2 regions of the Paenibacillus sp. EC2-1 genome follow, and region 1 is predicted to be linked to the other one. Evidence: a T-box and tRNA genes for the amino acid it is inferred to sense, from the RefSeq annotation. Region 1 holds a T-box; the other holds one or more tRNA genes.
The links. The T-box of region 1 lies ahead of metG (methionine--tRNA ligase). A T-box ahead of a tRNA ligase gene usually reads a tRNA of that ligase, here a tRNA-Met.

Region 1 (11,795 bases):
GGTATTATAACCCATTCCTAATGTGAAAAAGAGAGATGCCAGTGCAACCCCACCGGACATAATAATGGCGATCGATAGTTCGGCATAACTTTTGTAAGCTTTTCTAAGCTTCTCTATCGCGAATGAAGCTAGCACGGCAAATACAAGTCCCGCAGCCAGCGGATATACTTCAATAAGAAAACCGAGAGCCACACCTGCAATTGTTACATGGGAGAGTGTATCCCCAATCATGGACAATCTTCGCAGCACCAAAAAGATACCAATCAGCGGCGCTGTAACACCGATGAGAATACCGCCGAGGAGTGCCCGCTGAAAAAAATCACTTTGTATTATATCAAGCAATGAAAACGTCTCCTTCGCAGCTTTAACTTTATATCATCTTATTTTATTAAACGAGTGAGTGTTGCAGATCTTGTTTTGTACAGTTTTCAATATCATGTGAGTGACGTACAAAAAATTGAATTTTCCCGTTCTGCTGCACTGGAGAAGTGCCTAAATAGCCATTTACCATATCCAGATCATGTGTCACCATCAAGAAGGTCATATTGTGATGTGCATGCATATGGGTGATCAATTCAAAAAAACTTGCTTGGGTCTCCGAATCGATTCCTTTCGTAGGCTCATCCAAAATGAGTAAATCCGGACGGTTGATTAGCGCCCTCGCAAGAAAGACGCGTTGCTGCTGTCCACCTGACAGCTGACCAATCCGTTTGTGTGCTATATCTTGTATACGCATGACTTCAAGTGCATCATCACATTTCTGCTGCTGCTCTTTGCCGATGCGACGGAACATATTTTTTCGGTAATAAAGTCCTGACATAATGACTTCACGCACTGTTGCTGGGAACAGTGGATTAAAGGCGTTCTTCTGCGGAACATACCCGATTCGCTCCCAATCCCTGAACTTACGGACCTTCTGACCGAATAATTCAACACTGCCTTCAGTCGCTGGCAATAAACCCACGATCATTCGCAGTAAGGTCGTTTTCCCCGCTCCGTTGGAACCTACAATTCCGACAAAATCGCGTTCTTTGACGGCAAAATCAAGATCTTTGATGACCTGCTGCTCCCGGTAGGAAAATGATATATTTCTCAGTTGTATAATCGATTCGTGACAATCCTGTGGTGCTGGTATCATACCTTGGCCGCCTTTCTCATTATTTTGCTAATAAACATAAGATTTCTCAAAACCTTGTGATCCACCTTACTATTGTAAAGCCTTAGTGAGATTTTGCAAATTTTTCTCCATCAATGTGAAGTAGTTATCACCATTCTGTTCTTGTTCTTTCGTTAAGCCTTCTACAGGGTTAAGTACGAGCGTTTCCACACCGGTCTCAGAAGCTAAGGTCTTAGCTAGTTTATCCGATACGAGCTCCTCAAAGAAAATATAGCGTATACCTTTCTCTTTCACTGTCTTCGTCAGCTTAACAAGGTCCTGTGCACGAGGCTCAGCATCTGGAGACAAGCCCATAATAGCATATTGCTCCAGGTTATAATCCCGGGCCAGATAACCAAATGCCTGATGAGACACAACAATTTCATGTTTAGGAAGTCCTGATAATTGTGTTGTAAATGATTCATCTAGTTTTTCTAACTTTTCCTTAAGTCCAGCATAACGCTCATCATAATAGGCCGCATGATCTGGATCGACTTCTACAAGACTTTGATGAATATTATGTGCCATAACTAGAGCAGACTTTGGACTTACCCAAGTGTGAGGGTCTACATGGTGACCATGATCTCCTTCTTCTCCGTGTCCGTGACCGTCGTCCCCTTCAGAATCAATAAGCTCAATTCCTTGACTAGTTTCTACCGGCTTAACCTGCGTATCTTTATTAAGTCCTTTCAAAAATGAAGGAGCCCATCCTTCAAGACCAGCACCATTATAAAGGAACAATTGAGATTTCGATGTATTAATAATATCCTGACTTTTCGGTGTCCAGTCATGAGGCTCTACCCCAGTCGGAAGGAGATTTATAACATTTACTTCGTCTCCACCAATCTCTTTTGTAAACTCATAGATCGGATATATCGTCGTTACGACATTTACTTTCCCCTCTACAACGCCATCTGTTTGGCTTCCACAAGCGGTTAGACCCATTATTAATGCTAACATCAGTATTCCGTAACCTGCTTTGATTCTATGTTTCATCTTATGTTTACTCTCCGATCTATTGTTTTAATCGTAATGATTACTAACAAGATTATAAGAGCATCTGAAAGATCTTGTCAACTAAATCGTAAAAATTACTATTAAGAGTATGTTCTTATACTTTTAAATATGTAAAAAGAACGGTACACCCCATTAACAGGGTATACCGTTCTGAAATGAACCATTCAAGTAAGAGATGGTTTATTTTACGATCGCACCGTTAGGCATGCTATCCGGTACTGTTGCGAGCGTAAGCTCGCTACCTTTTGAAGCCGCCAGTACCATACCTTGAGACAATTCTCCTCTAAGCTTGACTGGTTTCAAGTTCGTTACACAGATGACTTTGCGACCAACGAGGTCTTCCGGCTTATAAAACTTTGCAATACCAGATACAACCTGACGCTGCTCATAACCGAGATCCAATTGAAGCTTAAGCAGTTTATCTGCTTTTTTAACCGGTTCAGCGGAAATAACTTGAGCTACACGAAGCTCAACTTTAGCAAAATCTTCGATACCGATCTCCTCTTTATGTTCAATCACTTCATCCTCTGCAGGTGCCTCAGGCTTCGGTGCTTCTTCTGCAGCTTTCGTGCCACCTGTCATAGCCTCAGCGATGTAGGCAACCTCTTGCGGAACATCCAAGCGAGGGAAAATCGGATCTCCTTTAACAAGCTTCGTGCCGGCAGGAATGCTGCCAAGTGCACGTCCACTATCCCAGGTTGTCAGCTCACCTTCTTGAATACCAAGCTGCTGCCAGATTTTCTGAGGAGTGCGCGTAAGGAATGGTTGCAGCAAGATGGAGGAAATTCGAAGTGATTCAACCAGATGGCTCATCACCGAAGCTAATTCTTCACGCTTGCTGTCATCCTTAGCGAGTCCCCAAGGCTGTGTTTCGTCGATGTACTTGTTGCTACGGCTAACGAATTGACCGATAGCTGTTAGTGCAACCGAAAACTCCATATTCTCCATCGATTCTTCTACCTTGTCGTAAACTTCCTTTGCCGCTTCTTCCATAGCTGCATCAAATGCTGTTACTCCGGTCTGATAAGCTGGCACCTCTCCCCCGAAATACTTATCAACCATCGCAACCGTACGATTTAACAGATTACCAAGGTCATTCGCAAGATCAGAGTTAACACGCTCCACAAAGCTTTCCGGTGTGAATGTTCCATCAGCTCCGAAAGGAACTTCACGAAGTAGATAATAACGGAGTGCATCGAGGCCATAACGATCAATCATGGTTACAGGATCGACAACGTTTCCTTTAGATTTGGACATCTTACCATCCTTCATCAAGAGCCAGCCATGAGCGAACACTTTTTTAGGAAGTGGAAGGTCTAGAGCCATGAGAATAATCGGCCAGTAAATCGTATGGAAACGGACGATCTCTTTACTCATCAGATGTACATCTGCCGGCCAGTATTTATCAAACAGAGAACGATCTTCGGTTCCATAGCCAAGCGCGGTGATATAATTCAAAAGCGCGTCGATCCATACATAAATAACATGCTTCGGATCGCTCTTCACCTTAACTCCCCACTCATACGTAGTACGAGAAACTGCAAGATCCTCAAGCCCCGGCTTAATAAAGTTGTTAATCATTTCGTTCTTACGGGAGATCGGCTGGATAAAGTCCGGATTCTCTTCATAGAACTGAAGGAGACGGTCTACGTATTTGCTCATACGGAAGAAATAACTTTCCTCTTTTACCAATTCAACAGGACGGCCACAATCTGGGCAGTTACCATTTACGAGCTGACGTTCAAGGAAGAACGACTCACATGGTGTACAATACCAACCTTCATAATCCCCTTTGTAAATATCACCTTGGGCAAGCAGTCGTTCAAAGACATCTTGAACAACTTGCGTATGACGCTTTTCTGTTGTACGGATAAAGTCCTCGTTCGAAATATCAAGCTTCTTCCACAGATCTTTAATGCCCGCTACAATGTCATCAACGAATTGTTGTGGTGTCTTACCCGCTTCAGCTGCTTTTCGTTCAATCTTCTGACCATGTTCATCCGTTCCTGTCAGATAGCGAACATCAAAACCGCGCAGACGTTTATAACGTGCCAGAGCATCACCTGCTACAGTCGTATAAGCGTGACCGATGTGCAGCTTGTCGCTTGGGTAATAGATCGGTGTCGTAATATAAAATGTCTTCTTGTCTGTCATGATTAACCCATCCTTTTCACTAATTTATCGTTTATTTTGGTCTGTGAAAACACAACAAAAAACCCTCATCCCTATGGGACGAGAGTTATCTCACGTGTTACCACCCAAATTCCCTGTACCCTTACGGGCAACAGGCTCACCGACCGCCTATTCAAAGACGACCGTCCATTAACGCTGGATCACGCCACTCCTTTACGTCCAGACGAACTGGATCGCTCAAAAGTGGTTCCTCCAAGACCATTTTCCAAAAATAACCTTGACCGGTTTTCAGCTTCCCCGGCTCTCTGTACAAGATTTGATTTTCGTACTTATCTCTTCCTCGGAAATGCATATATAACTTCAATATAATCAACGAACCCTTCGGGTGTCAAGGTTACTTGTCACGGGCCTTGAACTTCCACATCATTCGAAGCCCCCTTACGTGGTGGAACCAGATCAATTCCTCCCGGGTTAAAAGGATGGCAGCGAGCAATACGCTTGGCCGCTAACCATGATCCTTTCAGCGCTCCGTGCACTTCGATAGCTTCCAGAGCATAAGCAGAACACGTAGGATAAAAACGACATGTAGCCGGTTTCAAGGGTGAAATGAACTTACGGTATATGTGGATAGGTACCTTTACAACACGACTAGCTGAAATTTTACTCATGATAAAGATTCCGTCTTTCCATCTTCACACGAATTTGTCTTATGTGGTGATGTGTTTTTCTTCAGTGTTGTCGTATCCTTGGCACACTCTTTACAATATCCGAATACTTCAAATTTATGCTGAACCACTTGGAAATCCTCTGGACCATCGGTCACTTGCATCGGACAAAACTTGATCGGATAAGTCTTCTGACACTGAAGACATATCATGTGATGATGATGATGTTCTTCATTACAGCTCGCTCTAAATTTAATACCTTCTTCAAACACAACCTGTTCCAGCACACCAAGATCATATAATACTCTAAGATTGCGATAAACCGTATCAAAACTGAGACCACTATATTTCTTACCCATATATTCGTATACATCCTTAGCTGTTAAATACCCTGGATGTTCTCCAAATAATTTGGCAAGTGTCTTACGCTGATCGGTAATGCGCAGCCCGTTCTCGGACATGCCGTTTATGATCTGTTCCGTCGTCAGCATACGCAGTTAACCTCCTGATCGCTTAAATGTCTAGGTCTTTCATGTCATCTATTAATAATGCATGAAAAAATGTGCCTAGTCAACGAGACAAGTCTATGGTAGACACCGACAGAATTCAAAATCATCTCAAAGGAACTGATCAATAGACATAAAAAGCCCCAAGTTCCTCTTAATCGGACACTTGGGGCTAGGTTTAACCTTAATTCGATTTCAATTCTGGCAATGGCGTGAATAGGAAGTTGATTGGTAAGCTGCTACCCGGTGCAGCTGTAAACGTAATTTCCACAGACTGCTCATAGGTACCCGTACGATATAGAATACTTGCCTCGTTAGGCGCAGAAGACGCAGCAGAGTTCGGTGCACCTACGATATTTCCATTGACCATAACAACGCCCATGTATTTACCTCCACGGGGATTAAATGAAATCAATGTATTAGGAGCTACTCGATTCAACTTTATGCGGTAGACAACACCAAAATTACCTGAATTAGAGGTCTGATAACCTGTTATGCCGTCATGACCAACTAGATTCGGATCACTTACCTTATCACCAATTGCAAGACGAGAAGGTGTGTTACCAATCAGTTCATTCGATTCAATGATACGTGTAGCATCCGAATAAGTACCCCGGTTATGGACTCCATCACTCGGATGTAGTCTTAAGAAAGGAAGCTTTTGAATAGGGTCTTTGTTCTCTTCAATCATGACAATATCATAACGAACAGGTGAATCCGTATAAAGATCTGCAAACATCGAAATTACTTGTTCATTCTTCATCGGAGTCGCACTCAGCTCCTGTAAAATGACTCTGCTCTCACCTGGTTTTAGGTAGATCGACTGATAATCCTTACCGGACTGCATGGATTCTAAGTATCTCTGTACAGACGCCTTACCCGTAGCTGTAGGAATATTAATTGGACCGCCAAATCCTACATATTGTGTCGTTAACAAGGCATTGGTGTCATTAATATTAGTCGCAACGACATACATTTTCATCCGTTTACCTGTAGCATTCAAATGATGGATCATAAATCTAGTCGATCCGATCCCTGTTTCGCGATATACGATTCCTTCCGTGTATACCGTTTCTGGACTATTACTACGGATTAGCGTGGTAGGTTCAGAAGTTCTTGAGTAAGGAAACTCCTCCATCGACGGAACCTTAGAGCCGTCAAAGATGTATTTTTCACCGATTTTTGAGAATAGCTGACTGAATTCTTCACGTGTATATAACGTTTCAGATGTAATGATAAGTGTCTTCTCATAATAGTTCGTAGCACCATGTTTATCGGTTACAGTCAATCCAACTTTTACGGGTCCAGGTGTGAAAAATGCTTCAGCATTATTATCCCAATCCCATTTTACAATCGCATTCTCATCATCCGTACTTTGATCGGTATAAGTGATTCGTTCACCCATCTTGTATTCATCTTTATCCGTGATAAACATAGCAACCGGCGGTTCGTTAGGAGTTAATACCTCGATGGTTACCGAATATGGATCACTCCACTCACCACTTGAGTCCTGAACGGAATATGTAATCGTCCGCACACCAGGCTCTGCAAAAATCTCCTCTCTACCTTCCCACTTCTCATCAATAATTGGGAGACCCAATGGAGAGTAAGGACTTGTCTTATACCTCACCTTTGTCTGTCCTGCAAAAATCTCATCATTCTCGATGGTGAAGGAAGCAACTGGCTTAGTACTCAAAGAAAGAATAATCCGTTTATTCGTCTGATCCACTTTATATGGGATATCTAGGGCCTGTGTAATCGAGGTCAGCGGTACCATAAATACATTGTTGGATTGATATGCTGCACCTTTCATCGTAGTTTTTACACCATTCACGGTATAGACTTTGCTATCCGTCTTGAAACGCAATGTATCTGCCCCACGAGTAATTACTGTTTCTTTCGTGGAACTGTCATAGGCCAGTTTCAGCCCAACACGCTCAACTAATGAACGAATGGCTACATAGGATACACCGTTCTTCACAGCCATCGGCTGTCCCGCAATATAAAGCTTTCCATTGTGGTACATTTTATCGCTATTCATCATGAGAATAAGACCTGATTCATTCGGGATAGGCGGCTCGGGATCTACTACTCCACCACCGTTTCCACTTCCGCCGGTCATAGAAGAAAGGTCTAGAATGATCTTCTTCTCGGGCTGATTTACTTTATAAGGTATACCTAATGCTTGTGTAATTGAAGTGAGAGGCACCATAAATGTATTCTTGTATTGATAGGAAGGCCCCTTCATTTGCCGTGACTCACCGTTAACCTTATAAATACTGCTATCCGTTTTAAAACGAAGCTCATTGCCGTCTTTAATAATAATGGTTTCTTTCGTAGAATTATCATATGTAAGTTTCAGACCAGCCCGCTCAACCATAGCTCGAATCGAAATATATGATACCCCACTCTTGACAGCCATTGGCTGAGCTGCCTTATAGAACTTGCCATTGTGGTACATATCGGCGCTATTCATGATTAGTACAAGCTCATTACTGGATACAGCTAAAGTATTCGTTTCCTGTTTCTCCGTGTTTAGGGATTCGGTTTCATCCTGACCCTTTTGGTCATCTGACTTCTCGCTATCTTTATCCTCTTCCACTTCATCGACTACCGGTTTATCTTGCTGAATCGGTTCTTGCTCCAATTGCTCTTGTTGTTCAACTTCTTCTTGATTGTTGTCCTTGCCATTCATTTCATTATTATTGATCTTATCTGATGATGAAGTATCTTCAACGGCTTCCGACGGGTTATTTGGTGTCAATGGTGACTTAGTCGCATGGCTTGAGGCATCTGCCTCTTGTGATTGCAACTTTAGAGATTGCTGTTGTTCTAATTGTCCGCTGTTCGTCGCCTCGGATTGAACCATATCTTGACCGGGTACGATGACAGCAGAAGACTGCGCACTCACAGGCACAACAGATAATATCTGTGCCATGACAAGTACAGTGATGATGGACATTCTCTTAAGTTTCATTTCTGCTCCTTCAACTCCTGTGTGATTTTGATTCTCTCTATCTAAACATCATAGTATTAGACGCCCACTTCCGGTAAAAGTTGCTATATTTCTTCCAAAAAAGAAAAAGCCGGGAGATTCCCCCTCTGTTGACAGGGCTCCCGACTCTATAAATCTATGAATTAATTCGCCTTCGAACCTGATTCCTGAACATCATTCAAGCTTACCGGAAGTTTCCCTTCCGGTATCACGTCTCCATACAATACTCCTGAGAGTGCATCCATATAAAATGGTGTGTTCTCATAACAACATAGATATGTAGGGACCTGAGAAATCTCATTCAAATCATAAGGATTACGTGTTGAAGCAACAATCAATTTCACTGATCCAAGCTGCATTAGTTTCTCGACTAACTTACGTTGACCTGAAGAAAGCTTGCTCTCGGAAGTATAAGTCGCTACGACAACCTGCTTATAATGTTTCGCTTCTTGGACAGCCGCCTCAACTTCCTCATCTGTCAAATCAGTACCGATGCGGATTTCCTCTACCTTCCCTTTGCTCGCAGCTATTGCGTCACCTAACGTATAGGAACGACTCCAAGCTTCATCTACCTCGGTCGCTTTTAATAACTCTGGCCAGTATACAAGTGTGGACACTTCACGGTCTAAAGGTAGCTGCTGCTCATCTCGTACAAGTGTAATTCCTTTAGCTGCAATTTCAAACAATAATGCTTCAGCACTGCTACTTATTTCTGCAATATCAACAGCTGGTAAGTTCGCTGCCTTCTCTGCATTTCGCATCTTAAGAGATAAAATCCGCTCAACGGAGGAATCAATGCGCTCTTCCGTTATACGTCCACTCTTAACAGCTTCAACAACGGCTTTGATTGCTGATTCTTGTAGTTCCAATCTATGACTGACAAGCACACAATCTGCACCTGCTTCAATAGAACGAACAGCGCCTTCTGGTATTCCAAACTCTTTCGCTATCGCATGCATCTCTAGACAGTCCGTAATAATTAGGCCATCGAAGTCTAGCTCTTCACGGAGCAGTCCCGTTAATACAGCATATGACAACGTAGCTGGAATGGGATCTGGTTCAATAGCCGGGAAGCTAACATGTGCAGTCATAATGGCATCGACGTTACCTGCTATAGCTTCTTTGAATGGATATAACTCCACTTGTTCAAGTCTAGTACGATCATGAGGCACAGAAGCCAGACCTAGATGGGAGTCTACACTTGTATCTCCGTGACCTGGAAAATGCTTAGCCGTCGCGGAAACACCCTCTTCCTGATAACCCTTAATTGCAGCTACGCCATGAGCAGCAACCGTCTTGGGATCTTCTCCAAAGGATCGAACGCCTATTACTGGATTTAATGGATTGTTGTTTACATCGATACAAGGAGCAAAATTCATATTAACACCAAGAGCTCTAAGTTCCTTAGCTCCAATCTTTCCAACCTCGTAAGTATAATCCGTGCTTCCAGCCGCCCCTAGTGCCATATTACCTGGAATCCGGCTGATCCCTTCATGATCAATTCTTGCAACCATACCACCTTCTTGGTCGATAGAAACGATAAGTGGCGGCTCACCGCTAGAAGCAGCCAGTTGCTGGAGGGATGAAGACAGCTCGGATAATTGTGAGAGTTTCTGTACGTTTCTGCGGAAGTATACGATACCACCTACATGATGCTCCTGGATCAATTTTTTGGCATGCTCATTCGGTGTTAAAGCATCAAAACCACAAATAAACATCTGACCAATCTTTTGTTCCAGGGTTAAATCTGAGACCTTCCAATTCATAACATACTAACCTACCTTCTTCATTAATAATTGATACAAACAACATCTTACAACGCATTAGAGCTTCCGCATACTTCTCTGAACTCGGATGGCGTCATTCCGGTAGCCTTCTGAAACACTTTTGTGAAATAGCGCCGTTCATGGTAACCGACAAATGCACCAATCTGAGCGATATTTTTATCGCTGTTCGTTAGAAGGAACTTGGCTGCTTCCATACGCTGCTTCGTTAGGTACTCAACAAAAGTGATACCCACATGGTTCTTAAACAATAGACAGAAGTAACTGGAGCTAATTCCAAGATAGTCTGAAAGCTCCTCAATCCCCAAATCCGAACCGAGATGTGTATTAATGTAATCAAGAGCGGACATCATCAATTGTTCGGGTGGCTTCTTGACTGAATCAGGATCTGGATCACTATCGATTAAAGAAACCGAAGTGAAGTATTTCTCTTTCACCTGCTTCTTCCGGATCTCATCACCGATCTCACGAATTCGATCTTGTAACTCAAAATAATTAATCGGCTTGCTAATATAATCCTTAACACGTAACTTGATTGCTTCACGAGCATATTCAAACTCTTGATAACCCGTGAGCAAAAATATTTCTGCTGTGCTTCCTTTTTCTCTTAATTTCATGATAAACGTTAATCCATCCATCACCGGCATACGTATATCACATAAAACTAAATCAGGATCATGCTCTTCTGCAATGACAAGAGCTTCCATCCCGCTTCGAGCAAGTCCAACCACTTCCATGCCCATATCCTTCCAAGGAACGACCTTGTTAAGATTATTAAGAATAGGGGCCTCATCATCAACCAATAATACCTTTAGCACGTTGCCCTTCCCCCCCATCATAATTGGGTATCACACAATGTATCACTGTACCTCCAGGCTGGCTTGAGCATATAAATAACCCATATCCATCACCATATTGAATTCGAATTCGATCGGCGACACTGCGAATACCAAGCCCCCGTCTTTCCTGATTCAACTTTAAGTCCTTTCCATCCATAAGAGGCGATTCTTTATCTTCAGGCATCATATATTCAAAGACCGACAGCTGCTTAGAAGACATCCCCAGACCATTATCCTCAACACTAACAATCAGATTCCCACGTTCACTCCATGCTTTGATCAAAAGTTTCCCTGTGTAATCAATGCCTTCAAAGCCGTGCTGAATGCTATTCTCGACAAGCGGTTGCAGAGTTAGCTTCATGATTCGGCACGACAACAACTCTTTGGGCACATCAATCTCATAATCAAACACATCTTCGAAACGGAACTTCTGGATCTCCAAATAACTTCTTAAATACTTCAGTTCTTCTTCCAGTGTAATCTCTTCTTTATCCTGAATACTAATTCGTAAAATGCTAGCCAAACGATATACCATCTCGCTGACTTTACGTCCCTCATTCTGAACAGCAAGAACATTGATAGATTCTAGCGTATTAAAAAGGAAATGTGGCTTAATCTGAGCTTGTAACAACCGCATATGCGCTTCTGTTTTCAATCGCTGCTCATTACGAATCTGGTCGAATAATCGATTGATACGATT
Region 2 (11,795 bases), 1.8 Mb from region 1:
TATGAGAATGTGAGAATCTCTGCATAGCCTTTATGAAGTAATCCATGCTCAGAAGCATCTTCCTGCCTAGCCAAGTATCCCTCATCTTCTCCGCTTATCAGTGCAGTAACAACCACTCTTCCTTCGCTGCGTAATAAAGCTGCCTGCGTCAATCCTTCCTTACGCTGCTCTGCTGTATACTGAACTAATACCGGAAGCTGTTCCGAAGCTTCCTTGACCTGAACACCATCCAGGATTCGATTTGTCTTTAAGGCAAACCCAGTTGCCGGCACATTCCGTCCAAATTGCTGTAACAGCTTATCGTAACGTCCACCACTTGCAACAGGTGAGCCAATCTCAGCAGCATAACCTTCAAAAGTCATTCCCGTATAATAAGAGAAGTCTCCGATCATCGTCAGATCGATTAGCACATGTTCCGAGACATTGTAAGCTTCAATCACTTCCCACACCTTGCATAAATGTTCTATGGATGCACGGGCCAATGGATCACTGCTTAGCTCCAGCGCTTGCTCACATATCTCCCGACCGCCTCGAAGTCTAAGGATGCCCTCTAGCTTATCGGTTTGGACATCCGTCAGATCCAGCCCAGATATCGTATTCCGGTACCCCACATAATCTCGATCTAACAAGTCATGCTTTAGATTCTCCTGATCTTCAATCCTGTCAGGCAATACCTCTTCCAGTAACCCATTTAGGAAGCCTACATGACCTAGAGCGATTCGGAATTTCTCCACCCCAGCGGCCTGTAGTGATTCAATTGCCAGAGCTACAACCTCAGCATCTGCCTCAGGTGAGTCGTCACCTACAAGTTCCACACCCGTCTGGAAAAACTCAGCTTCCCGCCCAGCTTCTTCTTCAATCGCACGAAACACATTGGCATGGTAAGAGAGACGGATAGGAAGTGGCTCCTCTTTCAGCAAAGACGATACAACTCTGGCAATCGGAGCTGTAATATCCGAACGTAGAACCATCGTCGTTCCCCGATTGTTGAGCAGTTTGAACAGTTTCTGATCAGACGTTGAACTTGCGACTCCAACCGTATCGTAATACTCCATCGTTGGCGTCATAATCTGTTGATATCCCCACCGGTCCATACAGGCAAGGACTTGGTGCTCAATCTGACGCAGTCTCACTACCGCGTGAGGTAAATAATCACGGACGCCAGCCGGTTTTTCAAAGCCTTTAGGTTTAGACATGACGTTACACCTCGAATCTATATTGTTCTTTATCACATTAAAGTGCTAATATGCTACCAAAGTAAAGAATATTGCATATGTTACCATACATTTAGTTGCATCGTCAATCCGTTTATGACTTGTCCTTATTTCAAATAATTAGCCTCTTATCCCCAAGGTAAAATAAACCAGGTTGCTCCTGTTATTATAACCTACTCCTATCTAACAAGTAGAGTATAAATAAAAAAGCCGTCCAATAACCGGACGGCTTCATGCTGGCTCAATGCCAGCATTTTATGAATTATATAAGTGCAATGATTTATTTAAAACTACATACCAACCGATTTCTTTCCCGAATCCTGTTTGGCTGGATCTTTTGGCTTCAAGGAACGTGGTACACTGCCGAGCAGCACCCATGAACCCGGAATATATTTCATTATTAATTGTACAAATAATGCAGTCACAATGAGAGCCGTCACCATACCACCGTAAACCCAAATCAAGTAATCATCTGTCACTGGATTCAGACCGAATTTATGCTCACGATAAAAGTTAAGCCACAACGGATGCATCAAGTAAATCGCAAAGGAAAGCTCACCAATCCGCGTTAAAAGGGCAACGATCTTTTTCCATCCACTGTTATACAGCCAGTTCGCAGCCTGCATTAATACGATAGCGGAGAAGACGGTGTGTATATTCCACAGGAATTCATATACTAATGAGTCATACTTCGCTCCATGCAGACGTGTGTTATACCAGATCTGTACATGTGTCAGAGCCAGTATCAGCCAGCCAGCCCACAGCGCAATCGTAGCAGACTTTTGACGGCGTGTTTGTTTCTTCCAGCCTGAGGTTAACCATACTTTATATTTATCATAATTAATGGCTAGGTAAGCACCCAGCAAGTAGTAAGCTAGATAAGAAATCGCCAAGCTTCCTTTGGTAGCATAATGCAGCTCGTATTTATTCCAGACGATAAAGCCCCATTGCAGCAAGAACCCGATCGGGACTGCCCAGCGCACAAGGAATTTAGAAGACTTCAATAGCTTCAGGAATAACGGGAATAGAATATAGAACTGTAAGCTAATGAACACAAAGTATAGATGCGTATAGTTCTGACCCTTGGACAGACGCTCAAAGAATGTAGGTATTTGTGCACTCCAATCGATCGAACTGTTAAGCAATCCATTTTGATCAAGTCTTACGAAAAAGTATACGATCGAAATGAGTAGATAAGGTAGCAAAATATACAAAAGCCGTCTCTTGTAGAAGTTAGTAATCAAGCTTCTCGTCAAAGGACGATCATAATAATTGTAGAACAGAACAAAGCTGCTCAGAAAAATAAATGAAGGTGTCCCGTACTTAAAAAATATGTTCAAAAAATTAATAATATAATAGAAGCGAGAATCAATCGCATCCACCGTTGCAAATGAGGTCGCATGCACATGCAGTACGCCCAGAATGGCCAGTGCCCGATAAATATCAAGCTGCGGTAGCCGTTCCTTTCTAATTTGAGTAGCTCCCATATTTTAAATTTCCCCTTTAGTGAAATTGAGTAGAAACAGACCCAGCAAGTAATAATATAAAAAAACGCTCAGCTTGACGATAGTGACAACAGAGCGTGAAGACAATAGCATGTTTTTTTATCATAACAATACGGGCAGTGTGTGATTTCACACGTTCCTACCAACGAAAAGGCCCCACAAGGCAGTTACCTAGGGGACCATTAATTATTTTTTACGTTATTTGCCCTACTCATTTTACAATAAAACAAGCTATTTTGGAACCTGTGACGACACATTGTCTCAAATTGACTCATCTTCCGGTGTCACCCGTTTGAGCTCCCGAAGCGGATTGCCACCCACAAATGCACCCGGTGCCACATCCTTATGTACGACAGCGCCGGCCGCAACTACTGCACCATCACCTATCGTCACACCCGGCAAAATAGTCGTGTTCGCACCGATCAATACATTCTCACCGATGATAACTTCCCCAAGCCGATATTCCCGTATAAGGTATTCATGCGCCAGAATTGTTGTGTTATAGCCTATGACCGAGTTCTCCCCCACGGTTATCTTCTCAGGGTAGAAGACGTCCACCATAACCATTAATCCAAAAGCGGTATGCTTGCCAACCTTCATCCCGAGCATATTCCGGTAGATCCAGTTCTTCATCGGGAGGACAGGACAGTAACGGGCCAATTGCACAAATATAAAGTTCTTAACACCCTTGAACGGACTCACTGTGCTGTATATATGCCACAGCGCGTTATGCCCTTCCACAGGGTGGCGAGTTACCTTTCTGGCCATTGCACCTTGGCTCCTATTCCTGTATCTGTTTCTGTCCTACGATTGAATAAATGTCCCGCATATCCTTCAAAATATAATCAGCTCCGTAATCCCGTAGCACCTGCTCACCTTTCAGCGACCAAGCGACGCCAGCAGCTTGAACGCCAGCAGCCTTTGCTGACTGGATATCTACAGCACTGTCACCCACCATTAAGGTCGTTTCCGGATTACATCCAATGGCTTCTATCGCCTTCAGCACCGGCTCAGGATGCGGTTTCGGATTCTCCACATCATTAACCGTTACAACCGCAGACATATACTTATCCAGATTGAACTTCTCTAAGGTCATCAGTGTACCCGGACGTATCTTAGTGGTTACAATACCCATAGAAATCCCTTGAGCATGTAGCCACTCCACAACTTCATTTACATAAGGAAATGGCTTAACCATGTTATCGTGATGTTCCTGACTATAAGCCCGATAAAGGGGAACCAGAGATGTAACGTCCTCCATACCAGAGAACTTCTGGAGCTGGTACTCCAGTGTCGTTCCCATATGAGGAATAATACCTTCCCTCGTCAGGGGACCATTAGGTCCCTTTTCAAAGACATGCATAAATGAGGCAATAATCAGATCATTCGTATCAATAATGGTGCCATCCAGATCAAATAGTACGGTTTCAATCACGTTGCCCTACTCCTTTTTGTCTTCCGCATCTTTATTGATCGAAGTGTCATGCTTAGAGGATCTTTCAGATTCCGCAGTTTCCACCAAGTCTGATGCACTCTTATCATGCACAGGACCAGGGTTAGAAGGTGTTGACTGATTTGCCTGCGGTTTGTTTCCTTGCTGTGGTTTCCGATCAAGTGTTGCCTCTGGTGTTGGACCCGATCCTGGTTTAGTACATACAATCGGGTCTAAGTAACGTTCATTCGCTCTTCCCGTTACCCGTCTTACAACAATCCATATAACTCCCACAATTACGATAAGTATCGGCAATAGCTGAGAAATCCGAATGTTTCCATATGCAGGATCTAAGTAGCCTTGCTCAAATCCCATCCAGGTCATTGGAGCCCACAAACTATTAATAATGGATTCAAGGAACGAAGAACCTTGGAATGCCAAGCTATCCGTACGTACAGCCTCGATATAGAAACGACCGATCGAATACCAAATGAAATATCCAATGAATAGCTCACCTACACGCAGAAACTTTTGTCTTCGAAGTACAAGCAATAATACTAGTCCAACAAGGTTCCACACGGATTCATATAAAAAGGTTGGATGATGGAACACACCATCAACATTCATCTGGTTTACAATGAAGTCAGGAAGGTGCAGACTATTGCGTAAGAATGATTCTTCTACAGGCCCACCATATGCTTCTTGATTGACAAAGTTACCCCAGCGGCCAATAAGTTGACCTAACAATAGCGAAGGTGCACATAAATCTGCAATCCTCCAAAAATTATATCCCTTATAGCGCACATAGATGATTGCACATATGATAGCACCGATTAGTGCTCCATAAATGGCAATACCACCATTCCAAATCTTGAATACATCAAGGAAGTTATCTTTATAATCTTCCCATTTAAAAGCCACATAATATATTCTCGCGCCTATAATGGCCGAAGGAACACCCAAGAGCAAGAGGTCCATGAAGAACTCTTGTGGAATGCCAAAACGTTTTCCTTCACGGATTACAAGCAGAAGACCTGCCAAAGCTCCCAACCCTAGAATAATTCCATACCAATGGACGCGCAGCGATCCGATCGAGAAAGCGATCGGATCGATCAGCAATGTAGACATTCAATTCCCCCCTAGTCCAGATCATCCATATCATCAGCAATTGTAGCTGTTAGTTTGTTCGTAAACTGCAATGCTGCATTCAAGCCCATTTGTTTCAAACGGTAGTTCATGGCCGCAACCTCAATAATAACAGCCAAGTTCCGCCCCGGACGAACTGGGATGGTAACGAGAGGAACATCGGTATCAATAATACGTGTCTTTTCTTCATCCAAACCCAAACGATCATACTGTTTATCCTGCTGCCAAGCTTCGAGACGAACAACCAAAGTAATCCTTTTATTGTTTCGCACGGCACCCGCACCAAACAGTGTCATTACGTTAATGATACCTACACCACGGATCTCTAACAAATGACGGATTAACTCCGGAGCTGTACCGTGTAACTGGAAGTCAGACGTCTGACGGATTTCAACCGCATCGTCCGCAATAAGACGGTGACCCCTTTTCACAAGCTCGAGCGCTGTTTCACTTTTACCAATACCGCTTGTACCTGTAATCAGCATGCCTACACCATAGACATCACATAGAACCCCATGAATCGTAGTAGTCGGTGCAAGTTTCCGCTCTAAAAATCCAGTAATCCGGCTTGTCAAAATCGTTGTCGCCATACTGCTTCTCAATACCGGTAGACCCGTTTCATTACTAACCTCAACTAGCTCTTCAGGAACATCCAACGAGCGAGTAATAATAATACAAGGCGTCTCATCTGTACAGAGACTCCGCATACGATCTCTGCGCTCCTCTGGCTTTAACATTGCAAAAAAAGCTAATTCCGTCCGTCCCAATAGCTGAACACGCTCACGTGGATGATACTCAAAATACCCCGCCATTTCCAGACCGGGTCGGTTAAGATCGTCTGTTGTTATTTGGCGTTTCAAGCCTTCATCTCCGGAGATGACCTCCATTTGGAACTGCTGTACCAGTTCAGACACTTTCACTTTTTTGGCCATGGTTATACCCCTTTTCGTCCGTATGTTGTTAGAAATCATATCGCGAACCAACTGTTGATCCGCTCACACATGTATCGTTAGTAATGGAGTATACAGACTAGCTCCCCACCTAAATATTTAATCCGATGGAGTTAATGTACCCGCCATAATCCGCATAACACACTTCATTTCATCCTCATGTAAATGCTTATCCTTAGATCAATTATGTAAGCCTTACTTCCTGATATCTTAAAGGAAAATAGCACTAAATGCAATGTTGCCAGGTTTTTCTAGTAAGGTTTGATATATCCAAACACATATCATCGTAACTTTTATATTCTCTGTAGATTGTACTCAGCTACGATTTAAAAACCTTCTTCGACATAACTTCAAACTTAATTCGTGATCATCAGATACTTGTTGTTATCGTCTACAAATCTTCTAATCTACTTTGAGGTCCATCTATAGAAATAACAAAAAAAACCGCCTCACAGGGCGGTTTTTCTCGGAACCCGACTGTCGGAGAATTAGTCTCCCAACAAAACGTTCAGTTCGGTCTCTTTATCGAAGATATGAACTTTGTTCATGTCAATTGCCAATTTAACGTTATCACCTTCACGAGTTGTAGAACGTCCGTCTACACGGCCAATAACAGTCTCTGCACCCAAACCACTCAGATACAAGAGCATTTCGTGACCGAGGTTCTCAGTAACGTCAACTTTTGCAGTGAAGATCGTGTTTGGAGATGCTTCCAAGAACACTGGCTCTTCATGAATATCTTCTGGACGAAGTCCCATGATAACTTCTTTACCAATCAGGGATTTGTTCTTCAAAAGTTGTGCTTTACCACCTGGTACTTGAACGTTCAAACCTTCAGCTGTAAAGAATACGCCTCCGTTTTGCTCGGACAATTTACCGTTGATAAAGTTCATAGTAGGGGAACCAATAAAGCCTGCAACGAACAAGTTGCTTGGGCTGTTGTAAAGCTGTTCTGGAGAATCAGCCTGCTGGATGATACCATCCTGCATAACAACGATACGGTCACCCATCGTCATAGCTTCTGTTTGGTCATGCGTTACATAGATACAAGTGGTTTCAAGACGCTTAACCAGCTTTGTAATTTCGGCACGCATCTGACCACGAAGTTTTGCATCCAAGTTGGAAAGAGGCTCATCCATCAAGAAGACTTGTGGATCACGGACAATCGCACGGCCCAAGGCAACACGCTGACGCTGACCACCGGAAAGAGCTTTCGGTTTACGCTCTAGCAAATGTTCGATATCCAAGATTCTTGCTGCTTCACGTACACGTTTGTCGATTTCGTCCTTCTTCACTTTACGAAGTTTCAAGCCGAAGGCCATGTTCTGGTACACATTCATATGCGGATACAAGGCATAGGATTGGAATACCATCGCGATATCACGGTCTTTAGGAGCTACATCGTTAACAACGCGGTCACCAATGTAGAGTTTACCTTCAGAAATTTCTTCAAGTCCAGCGATCATCCGCAAAGTTGTGGATTTACCGCAACCGGAAGGTCCTACCAATACCAGAAACTCTTTATCTTTAATATCGAGGTTAACATCGATTACTGTTGCCTTATCGGATCCTGCATATTTCTTATAAATGTGCTCTAAACGTACGCCTGCCATGCTTGTTGCCCCCTCATATTAAGTGTTATGAAATCGAATACATTTTATAGTCTTAATATTAACCTATAGACTTCTGACTGACTATACACAATCTGCACAAAAATCTTATTTTCTTTTCGTCACTTTATACAATAGAAGAGTAATTTTAACCAAAACAGCATCTCCGAAGCTCCGAACATCAAGTCCAGTCTCTTGTTTTATCTTATCTAAACGGTATAAAAGAGTATTACGGTGAATATACAAACGCTTTGCCGTTTCACTAACATTACAATCTAATTCAAAAAAACTTTCGAGCGTAGACAGTGTTTCGGCATCTTCAAACACATCTGTATGGTGGCTCCCGTACTCCTCTAGGAAGCGGTTTCGCTGCACTTCAGGAATACTAAATAACAAACGTTCCAGATGAAGCCCGGTCGATAAATGAATATGTTCTTTCACTTGAAAAGTTCGTCCGATAACCATCGTTTCGCGAAGTTGTCTAAGCATGCAAGGTAAACCTTCGGCTACCTTAATGGCTGGGATTGCGGCAATATGGAAGTCACCCACCCACTCATTCGATACCAGCTCATATAGACCCATACAAAAGAGTGTCAGTAAGTCCTGATCTCCTTCGCCTGGAATCTCTTCCTTCTCATCTACCAAACCATCCAAAAGCTGCGGATCAGCAAGAACAAGCCATGCCTTCTCCTGAAGAGGTACTAATACAACTTCCCCATCAAAATAACTACGAAGCAACCTCTGAAGCGATTTGAAGGTTGTATCGGTGGGATGCTCACTTTCATTCACAAGTAAAAAAGGAATTACTTCTTCCGATAGAGATATTCTATTAGCTAGCTCATCTGGTAGAGTAGCGTATAACTCATCAGCTTTTATGCGCTCGTTTAGCCATTCTCCCAGTTTAAGCGCGTAATGTTCTTCTTCTGCCTTACTACTATACCGTTGGAGCTTAGTAGATGGATCGTTATAAACAAGATTAGATAATAAAAGTCCAATTAGCTTCACCTCAGTCTCGGTCACCTTATCAGACGGGACTGAAATTATAATAGGTACATTATTCTTCACAGGAATTGAAAACCACACTTCACCCTGCTCTAGATGATAAGAGATTCCTGCTTCCGACTGTTCTATCATTGGTATCTTTATGTTCATTTCATTAAAAGGTCCAATATCACTTGTTGTCTGACTATGAAGACTGGGGATTGTTATAGATTCGAGCAGCAATTCAGACTCTTGCTCATTCAACGATTTAAGTGTCATAGGAATACCCAGCGTGCTCTTCAAACTCTGCAGTATTTGCTCTATCTCCGTCATTGATGACTCCACCACTTTGTCTTTTTCTTATTATTTTAGCATATCTATAGCAGTCAACTGAAATATATACAAAAAAGCCGTCAACATAGTTGACGACTTCTGTGATGAGCCATGAAGGACTCGAACCTTCGACACCCTGATTAAAAGTCAGGTGCTCTACCAACTGAGCTAATGGCTCATAAAACTGGTGGAGGATGATGGATTCGAACCACCGAACCCGTAAGGGAGCAGATTTACAGTCTGATGCGTTTGGCCACTTCGCTAATCCTCCAGGATTAAAAGGTGGCTCGGGACGGAATCGAACCGCCGACACGAGGATTTTCAGTCCTCTGCTCTACCGACTGAGCTACCGAGCCATATTTAGTTTAATAAAAAAATAGTGTGAAGCGATTTAACTTCGCACATTTACCCAGCCATTTAATATAATAAATGGCGGAACTGACGGGATTCGAACCCGCGATCTCCTGCGTGACAGGCAGGCATGTTAGGCCTCTACACCACAGTTCCGCATTTAAAATAACTGGTGCCGGCGAGAGGACTTGAACCCCCAACCTACTGATTACAAGTCAGTTGCTCTACCAGTTGAGCTACACCGGCGTATTCAATTAAAAATTCAATGGTGGAGGCTGAGGGGTTCGAACCCCCGACCCTCTGCTTGTAAGGCAGATGCTCTCCCAGCTGAGCTAAGCCTCCAGGTATGTATGGTAGCGGCGGAGGGGATCGAACCCCCGACCTCACGGGTATGAACCGTACGCTCTAGCCAGCTGAGCTACACCGCCATATCAATACAGGATTACATTCAGGTTATATAAATGGCGGAGAGAGAGGGATTCGAACCCTCGCACCGCTTACGCAGTCTAACCCCTTAGCAGAGGGTCCCCTTATAGCCACTTGGGTATCTCTCCATCATAACCTTATGCAAGTTACAGAGATTGACTCCCTGAAAACTAGATACGAAACTTGAATTTGCGATTAGTGCTTCACCGTAACTCACACCGGACCAAAGCAGATGCTTTCGATGCGAGCTTCACAGCGTGAAGCTTGTAGGATAAGCCCTCGACCGATTAGTATTGGTCAGCTCCATGCATTGCTGCACTTCCACCTCCAACCTATCTACCTCGTCGTCTTCAAGGGGTCTTACATACTGGGAAATCTCATCTTGAGGGGGGCTTCACGCTTAGATGCTTTCAGCGCTTATCCCGTCCATACGTAGCTACCCAGCCATGCTCCTGGCGGAACAACTGGTGCACCAGCGGTATGTCCATCCCGGTCCTCTCGTACTAAGGACAGCTCCTCTCAAATTTCCTACGCCCACGACAGATAGGGACCGAACTGTCTCACGACGTTCTGAACCCAGCTCGCGTACCGCTTTAATGGGCGAACAGCCCAACCCTTGGGACCTACTTCAGCCCCAGGATGCGATGAGCCGACATCGAGGTGCCAAACCTCCCCGTCGATGTGGACTCTTGGGGGAGATAAGCCTGTTATCCCCAGGGTAGCTTTTATCCGTTGAGCGATGGCCCTTCCATGCGGTACCACCGGATCACTAAGCCCGACTTTCGTCCCTGCTCGACTTGTAGGTCTCGCAGTCAAGCTCCCTTATGCCTTTGCACTCTTCGAATGATTTCCAACCATTCTGAGGGAACCTTGGGGCGCCTCCGTTACTCTTTAGGAGGCGACCGCCCCAGTCAAACTGCCCACCAGACACTGTCCCCGCACCGGTTCACGGTACTAGGTTAGAACCTAGATACGATCAGGGTGGTATCCCAACGGCGCCTCCACAGAAGCTTGCGCTCCTGTTTCTTAGGCTCCCACCTATCCTGTACAGATCGTACCCAAATCCAATATCAAGCTGCAGTAAAGCTCCATGGGGTCTTTCCGTCTTGTCGCGGGTAACCTGCATCTTCACAGGTATTAAAATTTCACCGGATCTCTCGTTGAGACAGCGCCCAAATCGTTACGCCATTCGTGCGGGTCAGAATTTACCTGACAAGGAATTTCGCTACCTTAGGACCGTTATAGTTACGGCCGCCGTTTACTGGGGCTTCGGTTCATAGCTTCGGATTGCTCCTAACCACTCCCCTTAACCTTCCAGCACCGGGCAGGCGTCAGCCCGTATACTTCGCCTTACGGCTTCGCACAGACCTGTGTTTTTGTTAAACAGTCGCTTGGGCCTTTTCACTGCGGCCCCCTCGTGCTATTCACACTACCGGGGCACCCCTTCTCCCGAAGTTACGGGGTCATTTTGCCGAGTTCCTTAACGAGAGTTCTTCCGCGCGCCTTAGAATTCTCTTCTCGCCTACCTGTGTCGGTTTGCGGTACGGGCACCTTCACCTGACTAGAGGCTTTTCTTGGCAGTGTGAGATCATGACCTTCGCTACTATAATTTTCACTCCCCATCACAGCCCAGCCTTAACGATGTGCGGATTTGCCTACACATCAGCCTCACTGCTTGGACGGACATCCATCAGTCCGCGTCACTACCCTCCTGCGTCACCCCATCGTTCATAACGGTTTACGGTGGTACAGGAATTTCAACCTGTTGTCCTTCGATTACGCCTTTCGGCCTCACCTTAGGTCCCGACTTACCCTGAGCGGACGAACCTTCCTCAGGAAACCTTGGG

Region 2: it encodes a tRNA-Met, which carries the amino acid that the T-box ahead of metG (methionine--tRNA ligase) is inferred to sense. The anticodon was not compared.

What each region holds. Positions count from the first base shown of each region.
Region 1 covers NZ_CP186006.1:2,008,626-2,020,420, reverse strand. The annotation lists gene ACK8P5_RS09450 (metal ABC transporter permease) at 1-342, opposite strand, end outside; gene ACK8P5_RS09445 (metal ABC transporter ATP-binding protein) at 389-1,138, opposite strand; gene ACK8P5_RS09440 (metal ABC transporter substrate-binding protein) at 1,208-2,152, opposite strand; gene metG (methionine--tRNA ligase) at 2,354-4,327, opposite strand; T-box leader at 4,399-4,656, opposite strand; gene yidD (membrane protein insertion efficiency factor YidD) at 4,708-4,974, opposite strand; gene ACK8P5_RS09425 (Fur family transcriptional regulator) at 4,971-5,462, opposite strand; gene ACK8P5_RS09420 (stalk domain-containing protein) at 5,662-8,454, opposite strand; gene nagZ (beta-N-acetylhexosaminidase) at 8,616-10,238, opposite strand; gene ACK8P5_RS09410 (response regulator transcription factor) at 10,286-11,074, opposite strand; gene ACK8P5_RS09405 (cache domain-containing sensor histidine kinase) at 11,052-11,795, opposite strand, start outside.
Region 2 covers NZ_CP186006.1:195,116-206,910, reverse strand. The annotation lists gene ACK8P5_RS01125 (ATP phosphoribosyltransferase regulatory subunit) at 1-1,196, opposite strand, end outside; gene ACK8P5_RS01120 (acyltransferase) at 1,505-2,701, opposite strand; gene ACK8P5_RS01115 (acyltransferase) at 2,981-3,487, opposite strand; gene ppaX (pyrophosphatase PpaX) at 3,501-4,154, opposite strand; gene lgt (prolipoprotein diacylglyceryl transferase) at 4,161-5,279, opposite strand; gene hprK (HPr(Ser) kinase/phosphatase) at 5,291-6,229, opposite strand; gene ACK8P5_RS01095 (ABC transporter ATP-binding protein) at 6,736-7,860, opposite strand; gene ACK8P5_RS01090 (PucR family transcriptional regulator) at 7,966-9,171, opposite strand; tRNA gene ACK8P5_RS01085 (tRNA-Lys) at 9,277-9,349, opposite strand; tRNA gene ACK8P5_RS01080 (tRNA-Tyr) at 9,357-9,442, opposite strand; tRNA gene ACK8P5_RS01075 (tRNA-Phe) at 9,455-9,527, opposite strand; tRNA gene ACK8P5_RS01070 (tRNA-Asp) at 9,602-9,678, opposite strand; tRNA gene ACK8P5_RS01065 (tRNA-Thr) at 9,693-9,768, opposite strand; tRNA gene ACK8P5_RS01060 (tRNA-Val) at 9,789-9,864, opposite strand; tRNA gene ACK8P5_RS01055 (tRNA-Met) at 9,874-9,950, opposite strand; tRNA gene ACK8P5_RS01050 (tRNA-Ser) at 9,985-10,076, opposite strand; rRNA gene ACK8P5_RS01045 (23S ribosomal RNA) at 10,216-11,795, opposite strand, start outside.